DNA from 4 places in the Azospirillum sp. UENF 312511 genome. Region 1 is predicted to be linked to each of the others. Evidence: riboswitches for the same ligand, from Rfam matches in the RefSeq annotation. Region 1 holds a riboswitch; each other region holds the start of a gene.
What was found. A riboswitch is a leader RNA that binds a small molecule or an ion and turns the genes downstream of it on or off. The one in region 1 is predicted to bind cobalamin.
Positions count from the first base shown of each region.

Region 2: another riboswitch for cobalamin. It lies ahead of cobW (cobalamin biosynthesis protein CobW); the one in region 1 lies ahead of ACWPN7_RS28620 (ribonucleoside-diphosphate reductase subunit alpha).
Region 3: another riboswitch for cobalamin. It lies ahead of ACWPN7_RS00350 (TonB-dependent receptor plug domain-containing protein); the one in region 1 lies ahead of ACWPN7_RS28620 (ribonucleoside-diphosphate reductase subunit alpha).
Region 4: another riboswitch for cobalamin. It lies ahead of ACWPN7_RS09970 (energy-coupling factor ABC transporter permease); the one in region 1 lies ahead of ACWPN7_RS28620 (ribonucleoside-diphosphate reductase subunit alpha).

Region 1 is NZ_JBSNCG010000005.1:40,620-45,983, forward strand. It holds gene metE (5-methyltetrahydropteroyltriglutamate--homocysteine S-methyltransferase) at 1-1,199, shown strand, start outside; gene ACWPN7_RS28610 (short-chain fatty acyl-CoA regulator family protein) at 1,400-2,833, shown strand; gene ACWPN7_RS28615 (hypothetical protein) at 2,849-3,361, shown strand; cobalamin riboswitch at 3,475-3,722, shown strand; gene ACWPN7_RS28620 (ribonucleoside-diphosphate reductase subunit alpha) at 3,833-5,364, shown strand, end outside.
Region 2 is NZ_JBSNCG010000001.1:639,017-644,380, reverse strand. It holds gene ACWPN7_RS02870 (ABC transporter substrate-binding protein) at 1-205, opposite strand, end outside; gene ACWPN7_RS02865 (ABC transporter ATP-binding protein) at 264-986, opposite strand; gene ACWPN7_RS02860 (ABC transporter ATP-binding protein) at 979-1,743, opposite strand; cobalamin riboswitch at 2,034-2,249, shown strand; gene cobW (cobalamin biosynthesis protein CobW) at 2,289-3,362, shown strand; gene cobN (cobaltochelatase subunit CobN) at 3,519-5,364, shown strand, end outside.
Region 3 is NZ_JBSNCG010000001.1:66,686-72,049, reverse strand. It holds gene ACWPN7_RS00360 (FecCD family ABC transporter permease) at 1-165, opposite strand, end outside; gene ACWPN7_RS00355 (ABC transporter substrate-binding protein) at 162-1,022, opposite strand; gene ACWPN7_RS00350 (TonB-dependent receptor plug domain-containing protein) at 1,019-2,947, opposite strand; cobalamin riboswitch at 3,064-3,282, opposite strand; gene ACWPN7_RS00345 (hypothetical protein) at 3,337-3,795, opposite strand; gene ACWPN7_RS00340 (TerC family protein) at 4,455-5,364, shown strand, end outside.
Region 4 is NZ_JBSNCG010000002.1:340,304-345,667, forward strand. It holds gene ACWPN7_RS09950 (MFS transporter) at 1-134, shown strand, start outside; gene ACWPN7_RS09955 (helix-turn-helix transcriptional regulator) at 131-877, shown strand; gene ACWPN7_RS09960 (hypothetical protein) at 994-1,368, shown strand; gene ACWPN7_RS09965 (superoxide dismutase) at 1,496-2,263, shown strand; gene ACWPN7_RS09970 (energy-coupling factor ABC transporter permease) at 2,347-3,027, opposite strand; cobalamin riboswitch at 3,203-3,441, opposite strand; gene ACWPN7_RS09975 (hypothetical protein) at 3,586-5,364, shown strand, end outside.

The DNA.
Region 1 (5,364 bases):
CCCCGGGATGGGATAGGGGCCGTGCCGCCGTCGCGGCCGAGTTGGAGGCCAACCGCACCGCCATCGAAGCGCGCCGCCATTCGCCGCGGGTCAACAACCCGGCGGTGAAGGCGGCGGTTGCCGCCATCGACGCCCAGCTCGGACGGCGCAAGAGCGCCTTCGCCGAGCGCGCCGCCAAGCAGGCCGCCCGCCTGAATCTGCCGACGTTCCCGACCACCACCATCGGCTCCTTCCCGCAGACCAAGGAGATCCGTCAGGCGCGCAGCCAGTTCAAGGCCGGGACGATCGACGCGGTGGCCTACACCGAGGCGATGCGCGGCGAGATCGCGCGGAGCGTGCGCGAGCAGGAGGCGCTGGGCCTCGACGTGCTGGTTCACGGTGAGGCCGAGCGCAACGACATGGTCGAGTATTTCGGCGAGCAGCTCGATGGCTACGTCTTCAGCCAGTCGGGCTGGGTGCAGTCCTATGGCTCGCGCTGCGTGAAGCCGCCGATCCTGTTCGGCGACATCAGCCGCCCCAAGGCGATGACCGTGGACTGGATCACCTACGCCGCCTCGCTGACGGACAAGCCGATGAAGGGCATGCTCACCGGCCCGGTGACCATCCTCAACTGGTCCTTCGTGCGCGACGACCAGCCGCGTTCGGAATCCTGCCGCCAGCTGGCGCTCGCCATCCGGGAGGAGGTGCTGGACCTGGAGAAGGCCGGCGTCGGCGTGATCCAGATCGACGAGGCCGCCCTTCGTGAAGGTCTGCCGCTGCGCAGGTCCCAGTGGCAGGCGTATCTGGACTGGGCGGTGGAGTCGTTCCGCATCACCGCCAACGGGGTGGCGGACGAGACGCAGATCCACACCCACATGTGCTATTCGGAGTTCAACGACATCATCGCGTCGATCGCGGCGATGGACGCTGACGTCATCACCATCGAGACCTCACGGTCGGACATGGAACTGCTCGACGCCTTCGACGACTTCAAGTACCCGAACGAGATCGGTCCCGGCGTCTACGACATCCACTCGCCGAACATCCCGACCGAAGGGCACATCGTCGATCTGATGAAGAAGGCGGCCGAGCGCATTCCCGCCGAGCGGCTGTGGGTCAATCCGGACTGCGGTCTCAAGACCCGCCAGTGGGCCGAGGTGCTGCCGGCCCTGACCAACATGGTCAGTGCGGCCAGGACCCTGCGCGCCACCATCGCCTGACGTGGTCCGCACGGGGGCAAGGGGCCGGACGCCGCTTGCCCCCGTGTCTTTGCACCCTGAAGCTGCTGATGGCGGAACTTGCCTGGTAGCCGCGTCCTTTGCAATATACGCAGACCGCTTGTTTGGATGACCGCTGACATTGCCAAGATTAGCAAGGTGTTTTCAGTGAGTCGGCGAATTTTGCAAATGGGATTCCTGGTATGGCCAAGGCGTTCATGGGGGTGCGGCTGCAGCGGCTGCGCGAGGAGCGGGGGCTGACCCAGACAGCCCTGGCCCGCATCCTGGAGATTTCGCCGAGCTATCTGAACCAGCTCGAACGCAACCAGCGGCCTCTGACGGTGCCGCTGCTGCTGCGGATCAACGCCGCCTTCGGCATCGACGTCCAGATCTTCTCGGAGGACGAGGAAGCCCGGCTGGTCGCCGATCTGCGCGAGGCGCTGTCGGAGGCCGGAACCGGCGAGACCATCGCCATGGCCGAGATCAAGGCGCTCGCCACCAACATGCCGGCGGTCGGCCGGGCGCTGGTGGCGCTGCACCGGCGCGGGCGCGGGCTCGCGGAACGGCTGGATGCGCTCGCCTCGGGGATCGTCCCAGCCGGGCCGGACAGCGGGCTGCCGCCGCCGATGCCCTACGAAGAGGTGCGCGACTTCTTCTACCGCCATCACAACCACATCACCGCGCTGGACGACGCGGCGGAACGGCTGTTCGGCGAGGCCGGTTTGGAGATCGGGGCGGTGGACCGCGGGCTGGAACGGCTGCTGGCGGACCGCCACGGCATCCGCACGCTGGTGACCGACGACACGGCCATGCCGGAGGGCGCGCTGCGCCAGTATGACGGCGATGCCCGGACGTTGCGGATCGCCCGGTCGCTGGAGCCTGGCCGCCGCGCCTTCCAGATGGCGACCCAGCTCGCCTTCCACCAGGAACCGGCCCTCCTGCTCCGGCTGGTCGAGGAGGGACGCTTCTCCGGCCCGCAGGCCCGCTCGCTCGCCCGCATCGGGCTTGCCAACTATTACGCCGGCGCCGTGGTCATGCCCTACCGCGCCTTTCAGGAGACGGCGGAGGCCGTGGCCTACGACATTGAGTTGCTGGGACAGCGCTTCGGCACCGGCTTCGAGACCGTCTGCCACCGGCTGAGCACCCTCCAGCGGCCGGGGATGCCGGGCGTTCCCTTCTTCTTCGTCCGGGTCGATCGCGCCGGCAACATGTCGAAGCGCCAGTCCGCCACCAGCTTCCACTTTTCCCGTGTCGGCGGAACCTGCCCGCTGTGGAACGTCTACGAGGCCTTCTCGACGCCCGGTCGTCTGCTGACCCAGTTGGCGCGGATGCCGGACGGGCGGGCCTATCTGTGGATCGCCCGCACGGTGGTCCATGGCCGCAGCGGTTACGGCGCGCCGTCGAAGAGCTTCGCGATCGGACTCGGTTGCGACATCCAGCACGCCGGCCGGCTGATCTATTCCCGTGGGCTGGCGCTGGGCGATCCCGACGCCGCCACGCCGATCGGGGCCGGTTGCAAGGTCTGTGAGCGTCCATCCTGCCCGCAACGCGCCTTTCCGCCGATCGGACGCACCGTGACGGTTGACGAAAGCCTCAGCCGGTTCGAACCTTATCCGGTGGCCCAGCCTCCGGTTTGATCGAGGACCCGCAGCATGGTTGCCGATGGCGCCGGCGTTTGGGAAAGTCGTTTTCTGGACATCCATCTTTGCGGGCGGACGGTGGCGGTGTCTCATCAGCGTTGCCTGGAGGAATGCTTCGGCCTGAGGGCGCGTGAACGGGAGTTGCGCCGGCGCATCCGTTCGGCGCTGAAGCGGCTTGGACCGCTCGAAGGACCGGCGCACGCCCACGTCCTGACGCTTGCGCCAAAGCCCGAGGCCGTGGCGACCGTTCCGGCAGCCCTGGCCGGCCTTGACGGTGCGATCGAGCGGATCGCGAAACGCCCTTTCTCTCCCCGTCAGATCGAGGAGGCGTTGGGCATCACCGCCCGGGAACGGTTGCGTTGGACAAAGGACGGGCGGCTGCCGCAATCGGGGTCGGCAACCATCATGAGGGGGCAGCGGATTACCCTCAGCACTTACGCGGTGGACACGGTCGCCAAGCTGGCGGGTGACGCCTCCATCATCGACGATTGGCGGCGAACCGACCGGGTCGGCTGCCTCGGCTGAGGCTGCGCCGGAGCGGGCGGTGACCCATGGCGGTGGCTTGCCCAACCTCCGCGCCGGCCCTGAGGAGGTAGCCCCCGCCATCCGTATGGCTTGACAGACTGCGGGCTTCCCGCTACTTCATCTTGCGTTACGGTTCTCTGGATATCCAATATCTAGGGCTAAGAGGGAAGCCGGTGCGTCGCCACCCCGAACGGGGGATCGCGGCAAAGCCGGCGCTGCCCCCGCAACTGTGAGCGGAGAGCGGCTTCGTCGTTTCAGCGTCACTGGTGCCCATCCCGGTTCGGGACGACGGCACCGGGAAGGCCGGACGGAGCCGCCGTGACCCGTGAGCCAGGAGACCTGCCGTAACCGAATGAACGTCCACGGGCGGGGTGTCCCGGTGGTGCGCTTGCCCCCGCGCGGCGTTCCCGTCCGCGTTTGCGCAAGTCGTGCTCCCGTGCCTTCCCGCCGCACAAGAACAAGGGATCACGGATGCCGGCGCTCGCTCAAGACCTTGCCCAGGACTTCGCCAACGGCTTCGACCGTCACGGAAACCTGCTGACGCTGCCCCGGCGGACGCCCGAGCGGTCCGGCGGCCGTGCCCCGGCGGAGCGCTGGACGCCGCCCGATTCCTCCGTCATCCGCATCGACCGCAGCCGGGACGCCCTGCTGACCGCCTTTGGCAAGGCGACGCTGGACGACCGTTACCTGTTGCCGGGGGAAAGCTATCAGGACCTGTTCGCCCGCGTCGCCGCGGCCTATGCCGACGACGCGGCGCACGCCCAGCGCCTGTACGACGCGATTTCCCGCCTGTGGTTCATGCCGGCCACGCCGGTTCTCAGCAACGGCGGCACCACGCGCGGCCTGCCGATCTCCTGCTTCCTCAACGCGGTGTCCGATTCGCTCGACGGGATCGTCGACATCTGGAACGAGAACGTCCGGCTGGCCTCCAACGGTGGTGGCATCGGCACCTATTGGGGCGGGGTGCGCTCCATCGGCGAGCCGGTGAAGGGCTGCGGCAGCACGTCTGGCATCATTCCCTTCATCCGCGTGATGGACAGCCTGACGCTGGCGATCAGCCAGGGCTCGTTGCGGCGCGGCTCTGCCGCCGTCTACCTCGACATCCACCACCCGGAGATCGAGGAATTCCTGGAGATCCGCAAGTCGTCGGGCGACTTCAACCGCAAGAGCCTGAACCTGCACCACGCCGTCATCGTCACCGACGCTTTCATGCAGGCGGTGCGCGACGACAGGCCCTTCGCGCTGATCAGCCCCAAGACCGGCGCCGTCCTGAAGCACGTCAACGCCCGTCAGGTCTGGCAGAAGATCCTGGAAGCCCGCATGCAGACCGGCGAGCCGTACCTGCTGTTCGGCGACACGGTGAACCGCGCCCTGCCCAAGCACCAGCGCGACCTCGGCCTGCGCGTCTCCACCTCCAACCTGTGCAGCGAGATCACCCTGCCGACCGGCAAGGACCATCTGGGCAAGGAGCGCACGGCGGTGTGCTGCCTCGCCTCGATGAACCTGGAGACCTGGGATGAGTGGAACGGCGAGGCGGGGCTGGTCGAGGACGTGCTGCGCTTCCTCGACAACGTGCTAACCCGCTTCATCGAGGAGGCGCCCGAGGGGATGGAGAACGCCGTCTATTCGGCGATGCGCGAACGCTCGGTCGGGCTGGGGGTGATGGGTTTCCACTCCTTCCTCCAGGCGCGCGGCATTCCCTTCGAGAGCGCCATGGCCAAGGTGTGGAACCTGCGCTTCTTCCGCAAGATCCGCCGCGACGCCGACGCCGCCTCGGTCCTGCTGGCCGAGGAGCGCGGCGCCTGCCCGGACGCCGCCGAGCGCGGGATCAAGGCGCGCTTCAGCCACAAGCTGGCGATCGCGCCGACCGCCTCCATCAGCATCATCTGCGGCGGCACCAGCGCCTGCATCGAGCCGATCCCGGCCAACGTCTACACCCACAAGACGCTGTCCGGCTCGATCAGCGTGCGCAACCCGCATCTGGAAAGGCTGCTGGCCGCCAA
Region 2 (5,364 bases), on a different contig from region 1:
CGATCGGCGCGCCGGCGATCTTGCCGCCGAACTCCTCGGCCGCCAGACGGGCGGCGATGGCCGAACCCTCGCCGGCGAGGTCAGCGTAGATGCCGGACCGGTCGTTCATCACGCCGATCTTGATCACGTTGTTGGAGACCTGGGCGTGCGCGGCCCCGGCGGTCAGCGCCAGCAATGCGGTCCCGCACAGCAACGTCTTGAGCATTTCGAACTCCCTTCGATTGGCTTTGTTTTGCGTGTTTTCGGCAGAGGGGGTGACTTGGTCAGACACCCAGATAGGTGTGCAGCTTGTCCATGTTCTGGGCGAGCTGGTCGTTGGGGATCATGTCGACGACATGGCCTTCCTCCATCACGTAATGGCGGTCGGCGATGGTCGCGGCGAAGCGGAAATTCTGCTCCACCAGCACGATGGTGAAGCCGCGCTGCTTCAGCTTGCGCACCGCCACCCCGATCTGCTCGATGATGACGGGGGCAAGCCCCTCGGTCGGCTCGTCGAGCAGGATCAGGTCGGCGCCGGTGCGCAGGATGCGCGCGATGGCCAGCATCTGCTGCTCGCCGCCCGACAGGCGCGTGCCCTGGGTGGTGCCGCGGCCCTGCAGGTTCGGGAACAGCTCGTAGATCTGCGGCACGGTCATGCCGCCCGACTTCACCACCGGCGGCAGCATCAGGTTCTCGTCCACGCTGAGCGAGGCGAAGATGCCGCGCTCCTCCGGCACGTAGCCGATGCCGAGGCGGGGAATCTTGTGCTGCGCCATGCCGATCAGCTCCTTGCCCTGGAAGCGGATCGAGCCGTTGCGCTTGCCGACGATGCCCATGATCGAGCGCATGGTCGTCGTCTTGCCGGCGCCGTTGCGGCCGAGCAGGGTCACCACTTCGCCCTGGCGCACGTCGATGTTGACGCCGTGCAGCACGTGGCTCTCGCCGTAGAAGGCCTGGAGGTCGCGGATCTCCAGCATCGCGGTCTTCACGGTCGCGCCGTCAGGCATGGCCCACCTCACCCGTCCCCATGTAGGCTTCCATGACCTGCGGGTTGCGCGATACGACGTCGTATGCGCCCTCCGCCAGGATTTCGCCGCGGCGAAGCACGGTGATGGTGTCCGACAGGTGGGCGACGACCGACAGGTTGTGCTCCACCATCAGGATGGTGCGGTCGGCGGAGACGCGCTTGATCAGGGCGGCGGTGCCTTCGATGTCCTCGTGGCCCATGCCGGCCAGCGGCTCGTCGAGCAGCATCACCTCCGGGTCGAGCGCCAGCGTGGTGGCGATCTCCAGCGCGCGCTTGCGGCCGTAGGGCAGCTCGGCGGCGGTGTGGCCGGCCCAGGGGGTCAGGTTTACCGCCTCGATCAGTTCCTCGGCGCGGTCGTGCAGGTCGTGCAGGCTGGCCTCCGGCTTCCAGAAATGGAAGCTGGTGCCGCGCGGGCGCTGCAGCGCGACGCGGACATTCTCCAGCACGCTGAGGTGCGGGAAGACCGCGGAAATCTGGAACGACCGCACCATGCCGAGCAGCGCCACGTCGGCGGGCTTCATGGCGGTGATGTCGCGTCCCTTGTAGAGGATCTGGCCGCGCGTCGGCGTCAGGAACTTGGTCAGCAGATTGAAGACCGTGCTCTTGCCGGCGCCGTTCGGGCCGATCAGCGCGTGGATGGTGCCGCGGCGGACCTGGAGATTCACCTCCTTCACCGCGATGAAGCCCTTGAACTCCTTCGAGAGTCCACGCGCTTCCAGAATGATGTCGTCGGCCATGGGTGCCGTTTTTCCCTCCCTGTTCGTCCGCGTCGTCTGCCGGTCCGCGTTTTTGGTTAGGCTGATATAAGCACAGAACATGCCAACTGCGGAAGATTCGAACAAGCCCTTGAAATCGTTTATTTCCCCCTATGAGACTGTGGGTGCCCCATACCGTCCGGAGTGTCAGCTTTCCAGACAGACTGTACCGATCTTCCGACACACCAACGGCGGCAAGGGCGGAGCGCTCCGGGTTCGGCGGCACGGTTTCCGGGCGCCAAATGGCCGCTTGCAAATCGGGGGTCCGCCTGCAATTCTGCGCCTCCGACGGTGCCCCGGCCGCCGTGAAGGCGCGGGGATAATAGGGAATGCGGTGCGGACCCGGATGGGGTCCAAGGCCGCGGCTGCCCCCGCAACTGTGTGCGGCGAGTCGGCCTCCGGACATGCCACGGGCCGACAGGCCGGGAAGGCGGGAGGCGCGACGACGACCCGCAAGCCAGGAAACCTGCCGCCGGACCGACACTCATCTAATCCGCCGGGTGTGGCGGAGACAAGGAAGCCAGATCATGACCACCGGCCCGCTGACCGCCGGAAAGACCCCGGCCACCGTCATCACTGGCTTTCTCGGCGCCGGGAAGACGACGCTGATCCGCAGCCTGCTGGAGCAGGCCGGCGGGCGTCGTCTGGCGCTGATCATCAACGAGTTCGGCGATGTCGGCATCGACGGCGAGATCCTGCGCGCCTGCGGCGATCCGACCTGCACCGAGGACGACGTGATCGAGCTGGCGAACGGCTGCCTGTGCTGCACCGTCGCCGACGATTTCGTCCCGGCCATCGAGAAGCTGCTGTCCCGCCCGCAGCCGCCGGAACACATCATCATCGAGACCAGCGGCCTCGCCCTGCCGAAGCCGCTCGTCCAGGCCTTCCACTGGCCGGCGATCAAGACCCGGGTGACGGTGGACGGGGTGGTCGCGGTGGTCGACGCCGCCGCCGCCGCGGAGGGCCGCTTCGCCCCCGATCCGGCGGCTTTGGCCGCCCAGGCCGCCGAGGCCGGGCAGCTCGACCACGAGACCCCGGTGGAGGAGGTGTTCGAGGACCAGCTCCTCTGCGCCGATCTGATCGTGGTGAACAAGACCGATCTGGTGGATGCCGCCGATCTGGCCAAGGTCGAGGACCTGATCCGCGCCGCCATGGCCGAGGGCGGCATGGCTGAGGGCGGGGCTGGGCGCGAGGCCAAGATCCTGCGCGCCAGCAACGGCAAGGTCGATCCGGTGGTTCTGCTGGGCGTCGGCGCCGGGGCCGAGGACGACCTCGCCAACCGCCCCAGCCACCATGACGAGGAGGAGGGCCACGACCACGACGACTTCACCAGCTTCGTCGTGGAACTCGGCCCGCAGCCCGACCCGGCGGCGCTGACGAAGACGCTGGAGCGGGTCGCCGCCGCCCATGGCGTGCTGCGCCTGAAAGGTTTCATCGACGTGCCGGGCAAGCCGATGCGCCTTCTGGTGCAGGGCGTGGGAACGCGCATCCAGACCCATTTCGACCGCTTCTGGAAGCCCGACGAGCCGCGCCGCAGCCGTCTGGTGGTGATCGGCGAGACGGGCCTGGACCGTGACGCCGTGACCGCGGCGCTGGGGTGATTTTTAGCCTTCACAACCCTCTCCCCTCTGGGGAGAGGGTGGCCCGCAGGGCCGGTGAGGGGGTTGCGCTTACGCCGGGCGTTCCGCCACGCGCAACCCCCTCACCCTAACCCTCTCCCCAGAGGGGAGAGGGGATTTTCGTAAAGCACTTTCGCCATGCACCTACTCGCCGCCCGCCAGGAAGACCTCGACGCCGGCCCCCAGGCCGTGGACCTGGGGCAGAGCCCGGCGGACCTCGTCGTCCTGTCCTTCTCCGACAGCGACCTGACAGCGCTTGCCGCCTGCTGGAAGCGCCACCGTGACGAGTTGCCCACCCTGCGGCTGGCGAATCTCGCGCGGCTGGGGCACCCGCTGTCAGTGGACCTTTACGTCGAGTCCGTGATCCGCAAGGCGAAGCTGGTCGTTCTGCGGCTGCTCGGCGGGGCGGGCTACTGGCGCTACGGGCTGGACCATGTCGCCGCCGCCTGCCGGGAGTCCGGGGTGGCGCTGGCCGTGCTGCCCGGCTGCGCCCAGCCGAACCCCGCCCTGGAGGGCTACGGCACCGTTCCGGCCGAGGCGGCGCAACGGCTGTGGCGTGGATTCACCGAAGGCGGGCCGGACAACATGGCCAACCTGCTGGCCTACGCCGCCACGCTGGCCGGGCAGGACCGCCCTTGGCGCGAACCGGCGCCGGTGCCGCGCTTTGGCGTCTATGAGGGCTGGTCCGGCCACGTCACCGGCCCCTGCGCGCCGGTCGTATTCTACCGCTCCCACCTGCTGGCCAGCGACCTGGAGCCGGTGCACGCGCTGTGCGACGCGCTGGCCGCGCGCGGCCTCGCCCCGCTGCCGCTGTTCGTGGCGAGCCTGAAGGAACCGGACTGCGCCGCCTGGATGCGCGCCACCCTGACCGCCCGCAACGCCGCCGTCGTGATGAACCTGACCGGCTTCTCGGCGGCGCGCGAGGACGGGTCGCCACTGGAAGCCAACGGCACGCCGGTGCTTCAGGCCGTGCTGTCCACCACGCCCGAGGAGGGCTGGCGCGGCTCCGCCCGCGGCATGGGGCCATCCGACCTCGCCATGAACGTTGTGCTGCCGGAGATGGACGGGCGCATCCTGACCCGTGCCATCGCCTTCAAGGCCGAAGGGGCGCTGGACCCCGACCTGGAGTTCGCTCCGACGCTGATCCGCCCGGTGCCCGACCGGGTGGCCTTCGCCGCCGATCTGGCCGCCGCCTGGGTGCGGCTGGGCGCCACGCCGCGGGCCGAGCGCAAGCTGGCGCTGGTGCTGTCCGACTATCCGGGGCCGGGCGGCGGCATCGGCCATGCGGTCGGCCTCGACACCCCGGCGAGCGTCGTCGGCATCCTGGAGCGGCTGCGCGCCGAGGGCTACGCGCTGGACGGGCTTCCCGCCGGCCCCGCCGCCCTGATGGAGGCGCTGACCGGCGGCGCCACCGCCCTGCTGAGCCTGGACGACTACCGCCGCCTCGCCCCCGCCGAGGCCCGCGCCCGCATCACAGAATGCTGGGGCGACGAGCAGGCCGACCCGCTGGCTGACGGCACCATCTTCCGCTTCACCGTGCTGACCTGCGGCAACGCCACTATCGCGGTGCAGCCGAGCCGCGGCCACGGTCCGCTGACCACCACCCAGCACCACGACCCGGAGACGCCGCCCAGCCACGGCTACTTCGCCTTCCACCTCTGGCTCCGCCATGTCCTGGGCATCCACGCGCTGGTGCAGGTGGGCGCGCACGGGACGCTGGAATGGCTGCCGGGCAAGGCCGTCGCCCTGTCCGCCGACTGCTGGCCGGAGATCGTCGCCGGTCCCCTGCCCTGCCTCTACCCCTTCATCGTCAACAACCCCGGAGAGGGGGTGCAGGCGCGCCGCCGGTTGGGCGCGGTCCTGATCGGCCACCTGACCCCGCCGCCGGTCGAGGCCGGGCTGCACGGCGACCTCGCTGCACTTGAAACGGCCATCGACGAATATTCGATGGCGACCGGGCTGGACCCGCGGCGGCTGGGCACGC
Region 3 (5,364 bases), on a different contig from region 1:
CACCAGCGCGCCCAGGGTGGGGCGCCCGGCGAGCCAGTCGGACAAAGCGGCGCCCAGGTCGAACGGCACATAGCCGACCGCCGCCGACACCGCGCAGAGCGCCAGCGCCAGAAGGGTCAGCCCGGCGACCAGCGCGGGGTAGGGGATGCGCGAGTCCCGGCTCATGGCACGGCTTCCCGCGCGGCGGCCAGCCGTTCGGCGGCCTCGGCGATCTGCGGGCCGGGGCAGGTCCATAGGCGGGAGGGCAGCGACACGGTGCGGACCTGACGTTTCAACGCCTTCAGGGCCGGGTGGTGCAGCAGGGCGCCGGCCAGCGACGGCGGCGCGTCGGGCGCGGCGTCGACGATCAGCACGTCCGCGCCGCCCAGAATGATGGCTTCCAGCGGCAGGGCGCCCTGGCTGCCCAGCGGCAGGCGGTCGGCCATGTTCTCCAGCCCGGCGCGGGCCAGGAGCTCGTCGACCAGCGACCCGGACCCGGCGACGAAGCCGTTGGGGCGCAGCACCACCGCGGTCGGGCGCGGTCCCGGCGCCGCGGGGGGCAGGGCGTCGAGGCGGGAGAGCAGGTCGGCGACCAGCACCTCCCCCCGGTCCGGCTCGCCGACGGCGCGGGCGAGGCCGCGGATCTGCTCCGCCACCCCCGCCACGCTCTGCGGGACGTCCAGCTCCAGCAGCGGGGCGTCCAGCCGCGTCAGCAGCCCGACCGCGACCCGCGTGGTGTAGCGCCCGGCGACGATCAGGTCGGGGTTGAGCGGCAGGATCTCCTCCGCCGTCCCGTGATTGACCGGCACCCGCGACGCCAGCGCCGCGACGGTGGAGGTGCGGGGATCGCGCGCCAGCCACGTCACAGCGGCGAGGCGCTCCGGCCCGACGAGCCGCAGCAGCAGCTCGTCGGCGCAGAGATTCAGGGAGACGATGCGCTGTGGTTTGCTGGGCGGTTTTGCCGGCGGCGCCTCCCACGCCGCCGCCGGCCCTCCCGCGGTCAGCAGGAGGGCGGTGGCCAGCCCGAGAAAGGTGGGCCTCACAGCGACAGCCGCAGCCCGAGATACCCGGCCCGTCCCGGCGCGCCGTAGGTCCAGACTTCCTGGTACCGGCGGTCGAACAGGTTCTCCACGCGCCCGAAGACTTCGACCCCCTCGGACAGCGCGTAGGACCCGGCCATGTTGACCAGCGTGTAGGGGGCGAGATTCACGACCTGCCGGTTGTAGAAGGGATCGTAGGCCCAGTCGCTGGACCGCCCGTTGTAGACGACGCCGAGGTTGGCGTTCGCCCGGTCCTCCAGGAAGCGGTAATTGACGTTCAGGCTGGCGAGCTGCTTGGGCCGGCGCACCAGCTCCGCCCCCGTGGAATCCTCGCCGTCGGTCCAGGTGTAGGAGCCGCGGACGGTCAGCCGGTCGATCGGCTCCACCGACAGGCCAAGCTCAAAGCCGCGGATGTGGGACTCGCCCGGCATGTTGACGGAGGTCCGCCCGGTGCCGGTGATGAGGTCGCGGATGCGCTGGTCGAACCACGTGCCGTCCACGGAGGCCCGCGTGCCCCACAGCGCCTGATCGAAGCCGGCGTCCCAGCCGCGCGCCCGTTCCGGCTTCAGGTTCGGGTTGCCGGCGTAGGTGGCGGTGTAGCCGTACAGCTCGAACAGGGTCGGATTCTTGACGCCGGTGCCGTAGGAGGCGCGCAGCTTCGTCCCGCTCTCCTCGACCAGATAGGCCGCCGTGGTGCGCCATGTGGTGGCGTCGCGGAACAGGTCGTTCTCGTCGTGGCGGACGCTGCCGGTCAGGGTCAGACGGTCGAACAGGCCCAGCTTGTACTGACCCACCAGCCCGGTGGAGCCGATGGAGCGGTCGAAGCTGGAGAAGGCGCTGCGACTGATCGCCTTGTCCTCCTCATGCTCCACGGCGGCGGTCAGCACATGGTCGGCGGGGCCGCTCTTCAGCGTCAGGTTGGTCTGGTAGTCGGCCTTGGTCTTGCGCCCGTCGTAGCGGCTGGTCACCGTCTTGGCGTCGTCGCGGTAGTCGCGCTGCTGGCGGCCATGGGTCAGGCCGACGATGTGCTCCCACTTTCCGTCGAGAAGGGCGATCTTGCCCTGGAGGCGCCCGAAATACTGCTCCCCGGCGGTGCTGGTCCCGTCGTCGACGGCGCCGCGCCCGCCGACGAAGCCGTCGGTGTCGGTGCGGAAGCGGGTGTAGCGGCCGGTCACCGCGATCTCGCTGTGCTCGGTCGGGCGGACGGCGGCGTTTCCGGTCAGCGTGCCGTTGCGGTAGCCGTCCTTCTCCGGGTTGCCGAGCCGCTTGTCGGCGACCGACACACCGTCGCTGGTGACGCCCTGGCCGCTGAGGAACAGGTCGTAACGGTCGGTCCCGGTGCCGAAGGAGGCCCGCCCGGCGGCGGTGCCGAAGGACCCGCCCTCGACGGCGGCGCCGAACCGGGGGGCGCCGGCGCCGCGGCGGGTCACGATGTTGACGACGCCGCCGACCGCGTCGGAGCCGTAAAGCGCGCTCTGCGGGCCGCGCAGCACCTCGACGCGTTCCACGTCGCCGGCCAGCAGGTTGGCGAAGTCGTATTCGGAACCGGCGGCGGGATCGTTCACCTCGATCCCGTCGATCAGGACGAGCGTCTGGTTGCCCTCCGACCCGCGGATGCGGAGCTGGGTCAGGGTGCCCATAGGGCCGGTGCGGTTGACGGCGACGCCGGGCACCGCGCGCAGCGCGTCGGACAGCACCTGGGTCTGGCGCTGCTCCAGTTCCTCGCGGGTGATGACGGTCAGGGCGCTGCCGGTTTCCTCGGCGGCGGTGGGGACGCGGTTGGCGGTCACCGAGACCGGCGGAAGCGTCGTGATGGTGGTGGAATCGGCGAAGGCCGACGTGGGGAGGGCCGACACGGGAAGGGCAAGGCTTCCCAGAAGGGCGGCGAAGGACGCCGTCCGGTGAAGGCGGGGAACGCGGACACTCATTGAGACCTCGGGCGGGACGCCGGTGGCACGTCACCGCGAACGAAGTCCCCCCGGACGCTCCGCGAACGGACTCCCGGTTCGACGACCTTCGGTGCACCCCGCCCGAACGTGTTCGCGTGTGACCACGACTGACGGCAGGTCTCCTGGCTCGCGGGTTATCGTCGGCCCATCGCCTTCCCAGGATCGCGATCCCAGTGGCATTCCGATGGACGACTCGCCGCTTACAGTTGCGGGGGCAGCCCCGGCGTAGGACCCTCGCACGGCAAATCGCCGCTGGGTCCGCACCGTGTTCCCATTTTCAGCCCTTTCGGGCAACCGTCGGGTGCGAAGCTACGCGGGCGGAACGGCTCCGGTCAAGCCGCAATCCGCCCGTCCTCGCCCGACTGGCGTCAGAGTGTGGTTCTCGGCCCGACCGCGGACCCATCCGGCATGGGCGGCACCATCTCCTTGCAATTGCCGACGCAATAGGTCTGTGCCTCGATCCGGCCGCCGCAGGATTTGTAGCAATCGTTGTAATCGGAGGAGCAGGTGAGGTTGCTGTAGCAGCTGGGGTTCCGGTCGAAATCGCTGAACGTCTTGATCTTCTTCTTGTCCGCGTCCTTGGGCAAGGAACGGAGATAGGCCTGATATTCGCCCTGGGCGCGGGTCGTCGCCTCGGCCCGGCAGGTCTGTACGGCCAGCTCCTTTGCGGATTGGCAGATCGTCTGTGCCTGCTTGCACTGGGCGACACAGAGCTTTCCCGCCTCGCTGACGGGTGGAAAATAGCTTGCGACCGTCTCGAAACGCGGGCCGCAACCAGCCAATCCGGCCGCCAGCAGGCAGCCGAGCAAAATGGAACGCCGCATCATTGTGGGTGTCCTGCCGTGAATTACCGTCAATCGCTACGAACAACCCACCGGTGCGGAATCATCCATGGGCGACACGGAATTCGCAAAGCCGGCTCCCGGACCGGAACGCCGGCAACCCATGGGCGATCAACCGGCTGGTGTCGTTGCCTGCGGCCATCGCGCCGATCATGGTCCGGAAAGGACGCGCCCCCCTCTTGTCGCCGCGCGGGGGCCTGACTACATGACGGGTGAGGTCCGGGCCCCTCTGGCAGCGTCGCCCGGCGCTGTGATGTCGGACTTCCCATAGAGCCGTCGCTTTGGCGCGGCCTTGCGGAAGCTGGCCCTATCTTCCCCCTGGGTCCCGCTCCACCACAAGGTCCACCGCCGGACGACGGTCCCCGACGGGCCTTTGGGAGACATCGGCATGGACCGCACCGAACCAACATCCTGACCGACCGCCACGTCTCCACGGCAAACGATGGAGGCGGGCGCTCTGGCGCGCCGCGGCAAAGCCGTCGCGCGCGCTTGTCCGTTGACCGCAGACCTTGCGGTCACGATTCCAGTCCGGGCCCCTCTGGCCGATGCGTCCCGCCGTGGCGCATCGGTGATGTCGGACTGCTCATGTGACGATCGACGTCTCCGCTTGCGGGAGCGGAGTGCATGAAGCAAGGGACAGTTCCATGGATCAGATCGTTTTAATGTGGGCCGGCTTCGCCGTCTTCGTTGGCGTGCTTTTGGCCTTTGATCTTGGTGTATTTTCCAAGAAATCCCATGTGATCTCCGGCCGCGAGGCGCTGATGCGCTGCGCGGCCTATTCCACGCTGGCGATGATTTTCGCCGCCGGCGTCTTTCATTTCCAAGGGTCGCAGAAGGGGCTGGAGTTCCTGACCGGCTACCTGATCGAATACAGCCTGAGCGTCGACAACATCTTCGTCATCGCGCTGATCTTCACGCATTTCGCGGTGCCGCCGCAGTACCAGCACCGGGTGCTGTTCTGGGGCATCCTGGGCGCGTTGGTGATGCGCGGCGTGCTGATCGTGGCGGGCACGGCGCTGATTCAGGAATTCCATTGGATCATTTACATCTTCGGCGCCTTCCTGATCTTCAGCGGCATCAAGATGCTGATGTCGGTGGACGACGAGCCGGACATGGAGAACAACCGGATCGTCAAGTTCGTCCGCTCCCGCTTCCGCATGACCGACGGCTACGAGGGGCAGAAGTTCTTCGTGATGCGCGACGGCGTGCGGATGATGACGCCGCTGTTCCTCGTGCTGATCCTGATCGAGTTCACCGATCTGGTCTTCGCCGTGGACTCCATCCCGGCGGTCTTCTCGGTGACCACCGATCCGTTCATCGTCTGGACCTCCAACGTCTTCGCGATCCTCGGCCTGCGCGCCCTCTACTTCGCGCTGGCCTCGATCATCCACCGCTTCCATTACCTGAAATACGGCCTGTCGCTGGTTCTGGTGGTGGTCGGCGCCAAGATGCTGATGATCGACATCTACAAGATGCCGACGGCGGTGGCGCTGGGCATCACGGCCGTCCTGGTCGGCGGTTCCATCGTCTTCTCGATGCTGAAGACCCGCGCGG
Region 4 (5,364 bases), on a different contig from region 1:
TCGGGCCGCTTCTGCACGGCATGGCCATGGACTGGCACCCTCCGCAAGGGCTGATGGAAAGCAGCTTTCTGCTGTTCCTCGTTTACCTGAGCACGATGCTCTGGAGTTTCCGCCGCATGGGAAGCCGGCCATGATCCCCGCTCACGACATGCCCAGCCGTCTGCAGGGGGAGGCTGCCGAGGACTTCCAGCAGGCGGCCGACGTGGACGATCTATGGGCGCGGCTGCACCGCCATCTGGCGGGCTTCGGCGTCACCGCCCTGGTGTACGGCGCCGAAGCGTTCGCCGACACCGGGCGCACGCACGACATCATGCTGACCAGCTTCGGCGGCGCCTACATGGACGCCAAGATGTCCGGCGGGCTGTACTGGTGCGACGAGTTCGTGCGGGCGGCCAGGGTGGAAACCGCCCCCCTGCTGTGGAGCGACACCTCCCGCTTGGACGGGATCAGCCCGGCGGGCAAACGCTCGCTCGACATCGATTGGGCCTTCGGTATGACCACGGGCGTCACGCTTCCCATGCGCTTCAACAACGGGTTGGGAGTCAGCGCGCTTGGCCTGTGCGCGGCGCACCTGTCCTGGGCCGGGTTCGACCGAATCTGGTGGGAGAACAGCCGGGCGATTTCCGGCATCGTCCACGCCTTCGACGTCCGCCTGCGCGAAGGGTGTGTGCGCGACGCCCTCCCGCTGGCCCCCCGCGAGCGCGAGTGCTTGCTGTGGTTGGCCGTCGGCCTGCGCCCGCAGCAGATCGCCCACCGGCTCGGCACGCATGTGAAGACGGTGGAGAAGCAGATCGAATCCGCCCGACGCAAACTCAACGCGGCCACCACCATCCAGGCGGTTTCCACCGCGCTGGCCTACGGCCTGATCACGCTGTGACGCGCGCCGCCGGTTCGGCAACCGGCAGGGCTAATCCATAGGGGCCTTTGCCGCGGCGGCGTTATCGGTTGGATGATGGCTTACCCAATCGAACGAATCCCCGGAGCCCGTCCGCCATGCCGACACCGCCGCACGGAACGCCCGACCGCGGGCTGAAGCCGTTCATCCTCGCCATTCATCGCGAAGCGCTGGACACCGCCGCGGCCAAGGGGCTGACCGGCACGCTGGCGCAGGTCGCCGCGCTCCAGGACACCGCCAGCCTCGCCTCGGCCAGGGCCGGGCGCCCCGTCACGGAGGAGGAGGTGATGCGCCTGCTTCTGCGGGAGCGCCGCGCCCGCAACATCCATGAGGCGGCGGGGACGGCTCCGGTGACTCCGATCCGGAAGCCGGCGGCCGCACCCTCCCGATTCCATCTGGGGCGCTGGCGGAGCGTGGCGATGGGAATGGCCCGCTCGGCGTCCGCCGGGCCGGCTGGAAAGGCCCGCTTGTAGGAAACGGGCGGCGCTCCGTACGCCGGTACCGAGTGAGTACGCCCATTGCCCTGTTGAGTGAGGCGCGAGGCGCACTGAGGCTGTCGCTTCCCCGCTGTTCGGCACGAAACACACAATGGGAGGTCTCATGTCCGTTCGCCTGGATCGCCGCCAATTGCTGCTCTCCGCCGGAGCCGCCGCGCTGGTGCTGGCCGTGGCGCCGCGCTTCGTCCTGGCCCAAACAACAGGGGGCCAAACTCCGGCTGGCCAAACTCCGGGCGGCAAGGGATTCACGCTGCCGCCGCTGCCCTACGCGCCCGCCGCGCTGGAGCCGCACATCGACGCGACGACCATGAGCGTGCATCACGACAAGCACCATCAGGCTTACGTCGACAACCTCAACAAGGCGCTCGCCAACCACGGCGACCTTCAGGCGATGCCGCTGGCCGACCTGCTGAAGCGTGTGCCGGAACTGCCGGAAAGCATCCGCACCGCGGTGCGCAACAACGGCGGCGGTCACGCGAACCACAGCATGTTCTGGAGCATCATGGGACCGAACGCCGGCGGCGCCCCGGACGGTGAGGTGGGGGCTGCCATCACGCGCGACTTCGGCGGCTTCGACGATTTCAAGGCGCGGTTCAACACGGCGGGCGCCGGGCAGTTCGGCAGCGGCTGGGTCTTCGTCACCGCCGACCCGTCGTCGGGCAAGCTTGCCATCGCCGCCCGCCCGAACCAGGATTCGCCGGCCATGGAGGGCGTGCCCGTGCTGATGGGCAACGATGTATGGGAGCACGCCTATTACCTGAAGTACCAGAACCGCCGCGCCGACTATCTGGCGGCTTGGTGGAACGTCGTCGACTGGGGCGCGGTGAACCGCCGCTACGCGGCGATCCGCAAGGGCGAGCTGGTGATCTGACCGGTCCGCTGACCTGAAACGGAAAAGGGCGGCGGGGATGTCCCCGCCGCCCTTCCTGCGAACCATCCGGTCCGAGGCGCCGGTCAGGCGCCCTGGTGCAGGCGGATGTTGAACAGCGGGCCCTGGCTCTGGCGGCGCAGCGCCTTGGCGACGGCCAGCACGGCGAGGTCGGCCAGCGGCTCGACGATGATGACGGTCATGTAGGCGGCGCCGAAGGAGGCGACTTCCGTCATGGTCTCGGCGGTGAAGCCGTGGCCGTAGAAGGCCCAGAAGGCCACCCAGGCGACGATGCCGCCCTGGTAGGCGGTGGAAAGGGCCAGCGCCTGCGAGTACTTCAGGTCGACATAGGGGGTGGCGTCGGGAACGATCCGCTTCGCCAGCAGGCTGATGCCCCACAGCGGGACCAGCAGCGTGGTGACGTTCATGCCGTACTGCGGCAGGTCGAACGGCGCGAAGAACAGGCCCTGGATCAGCAGGCCGGCGGCGAGGCCGATGGAGGCCGCACCGGCGCCGAACAGCAGGAGCAGCGTCGAACCGAGGATCAGGTGAACCTCCGACACGCCCACGGGGTGGTGCGGGAACACCTCGAAGAAGCTGAAGACCAGCGCGGTGGCGATCAGGCTGCGCAGCACCAGCGGCGCGACCCCGCCGTTGTTGCGGACGTCGTCGCGCGCCAGCTTGCCGGCCATCGCGAAGCCGCCGGCGGCCGTCGCGTAGCTGAGAGCGATCTTGGCGCCGTCCACGACGCCGGGTTCGATGTGCATGCTCTATGCCCTTTCCGAGTCTGCCATGCGTTGGGAGGGGCGTCGTTGCTGGCAGGCACCGGCATCGCAACCCCCTTGGTCCCCTTGGATGGGCGCACCGGAGGGACGGCTTGCGGAAGACGGGCGGCCGTCGGGCCGGACATCGGCAAGCGACCACCGGGGCACCCCGCCCGAGGACGTACGTTCGGTTACGGCAGGTCTCCTGGCTTGCGGGTCAAGGCGGCATCGTCCGGCCTTCCCGGCGCCCGTTCCCGCAGGCGGCGCCAGTGACACGGAAAGGACGAGGCCGCTCACCGCTCACAGTTGCGGGGGCAGCGCCGGATTTGCCGTGTCTCCCCCTGCGGGGCGGCGCACCGGCTTCCCTCTTAGCCCCGCGACCGGAGGGCGCGGGGAACCATAACCGGCGCCAGGGTAGGGGCGGGGTCCCCCGCCGTCAAGAGGGGGATGGCGACCCATCGGGGGAGTCGCACGGCTTCCTTGACACCGCTCCCACGGAACCGACAAGGTCCGGCGGACTGCGCGAGGCCGGATCAACGGGCGAAGGACGGGGTTGCGGGCATGCTACCGGTTCATTTCCTGACCATCGTGCTGAACGGCGATCCCTTCATCCGTTACCACTTGGAGGTGTTCCGCCAACTGCCCTTCCCCTGGCATTGGCACGTCGTGGAAGGGGTGGCGGAGCAGGTCCGCGACTCCTCCTGGTGCGCGCAGCGGGGTGGGCGCGTTCCGCAGGATCTTCACCGCGACGGCCGCAGCAGCGACGGGACGTCGCAGTATCTCGACCGCATCGCCGCGGAGGAGCCCGGGCGCGTGTCGGTCTACCGCAAGCCGCCCGGCATGTTCTGGCAAGGCAAGGTGGAAATGGTGACCGCGCCGCTGGCCGCCATGACGGAGGACTGCCTGCTCTGGCAGGTCGACGCGGACGAACTGTGGACGGCGGAGCAGATCACCCGTGCGCGCCGGATGTTCCTCGATTCGCCGTCGCGCACGGCGGCTCTCTACCTCTGCCACTTCTTCGTCGGCCCGTCCCTGGTCCTCGACCGGCTGGACCAGTACGGCAATTACCGCGCCTACGAATGGCTGCGCACCTGGCGGTACCGGCCGGGGGATTTCTGGCACTCGCACGTTCCGCCCCGGCTGATGCGCCCGCAGCCCGACGGGTCGGACCTCGAACTCGGCGCGGCCAACCCCTTCCTGCACGAGGAGACGGCGGCGGGCGGGCTGGTTTTCCAGCATTTCGCCTACGCGACGCGGGAGCAGGTCGCGTTCAAGGAAATCTATTACGGCTACGACGGCGCGGTCGGTCGGTGGGATGCCCTGCAGGCGGCGGGCCGAGCGGTCGGCAACGGCACCCTCCCGCTGCGCGATTTCTTCCCCTGGGTGACCGACGCGGCGACCGTCTCGCGGGCTGAGCATGCCATGGTGGAGCCGCTGGCGCGCCCGGATGCCGAGGGAACCTGGGGCTTCGTGCCGCCGGCGCGGGGCGCCTCCACGGCCCCGGCGGTGGCGCTGCTGCGGAACTCCGGTCCCGCCGTTCGCCGCCGCACGCTCGTCCCCGGTGAACCGCCGCCCTTCCCGACCGACCTGATCCGCAGCGTCGGCGTGTTCCTGCCGGACGGGGTGGGGGGCGTGCTGGGGGCGTCCGGCGTCCTGCGGGAGCTGCGGCGGGCCTTGCCGCTGGCCCGGATCACCGTTTTCGCGACGCCGGATGCGGAGGCGGCGTTTGCCCTCTGCCCCTACGTCAACCAGCGCGTCACCCTCCCACCGCTGAAGGGGCGGGCGCCCGACGACGCGCTGGTGACCGCGGTGCGCCAGGAGATCGGCCAGCAGTTCAGCGGCGCCTTCGACCTCACGATCAATCCCCACCGGGGCGAGGATGCCAGCTTCGCCAACCGTCTGATGCAGGACACGGGGGCGCCGCTCCGCCTTGGTTGCAGGGTCGGTCGGCCGGTGCGCGGCTATTACGCCGACGCCTTCCTGACCCACGTCGCGGCGACTCCCGCCGGCCTGCTGGGGGCGCTGACCACCGGGGAGCCGGACCCCGCCACGGAGGTCTGGACCTCCCCCGCCGGCGAGCGCGCCGCCGCCGCGCTTCTGGCCGAGGGCGTTCCGGCGCGCTGGCGTTGCGCGGTCGGCCTCTCCGCGTCCGTCGGCACCGGCAGCCTGTCGGAGCTGTGCCGCCGGCTTGCCGCGCGGGGCGACACCGCCCTGATCCTGGTCGGCGATGAGGCCGCCCGGGGGGCCGCGGCGCGCATCGCCGGGGAAACCGGAAGCGCCTGCCTGAACGCGGCGGGGCGGCTGGGTTTCGACGGGCTGTGCGCCCTGCTGCGGCGCTGC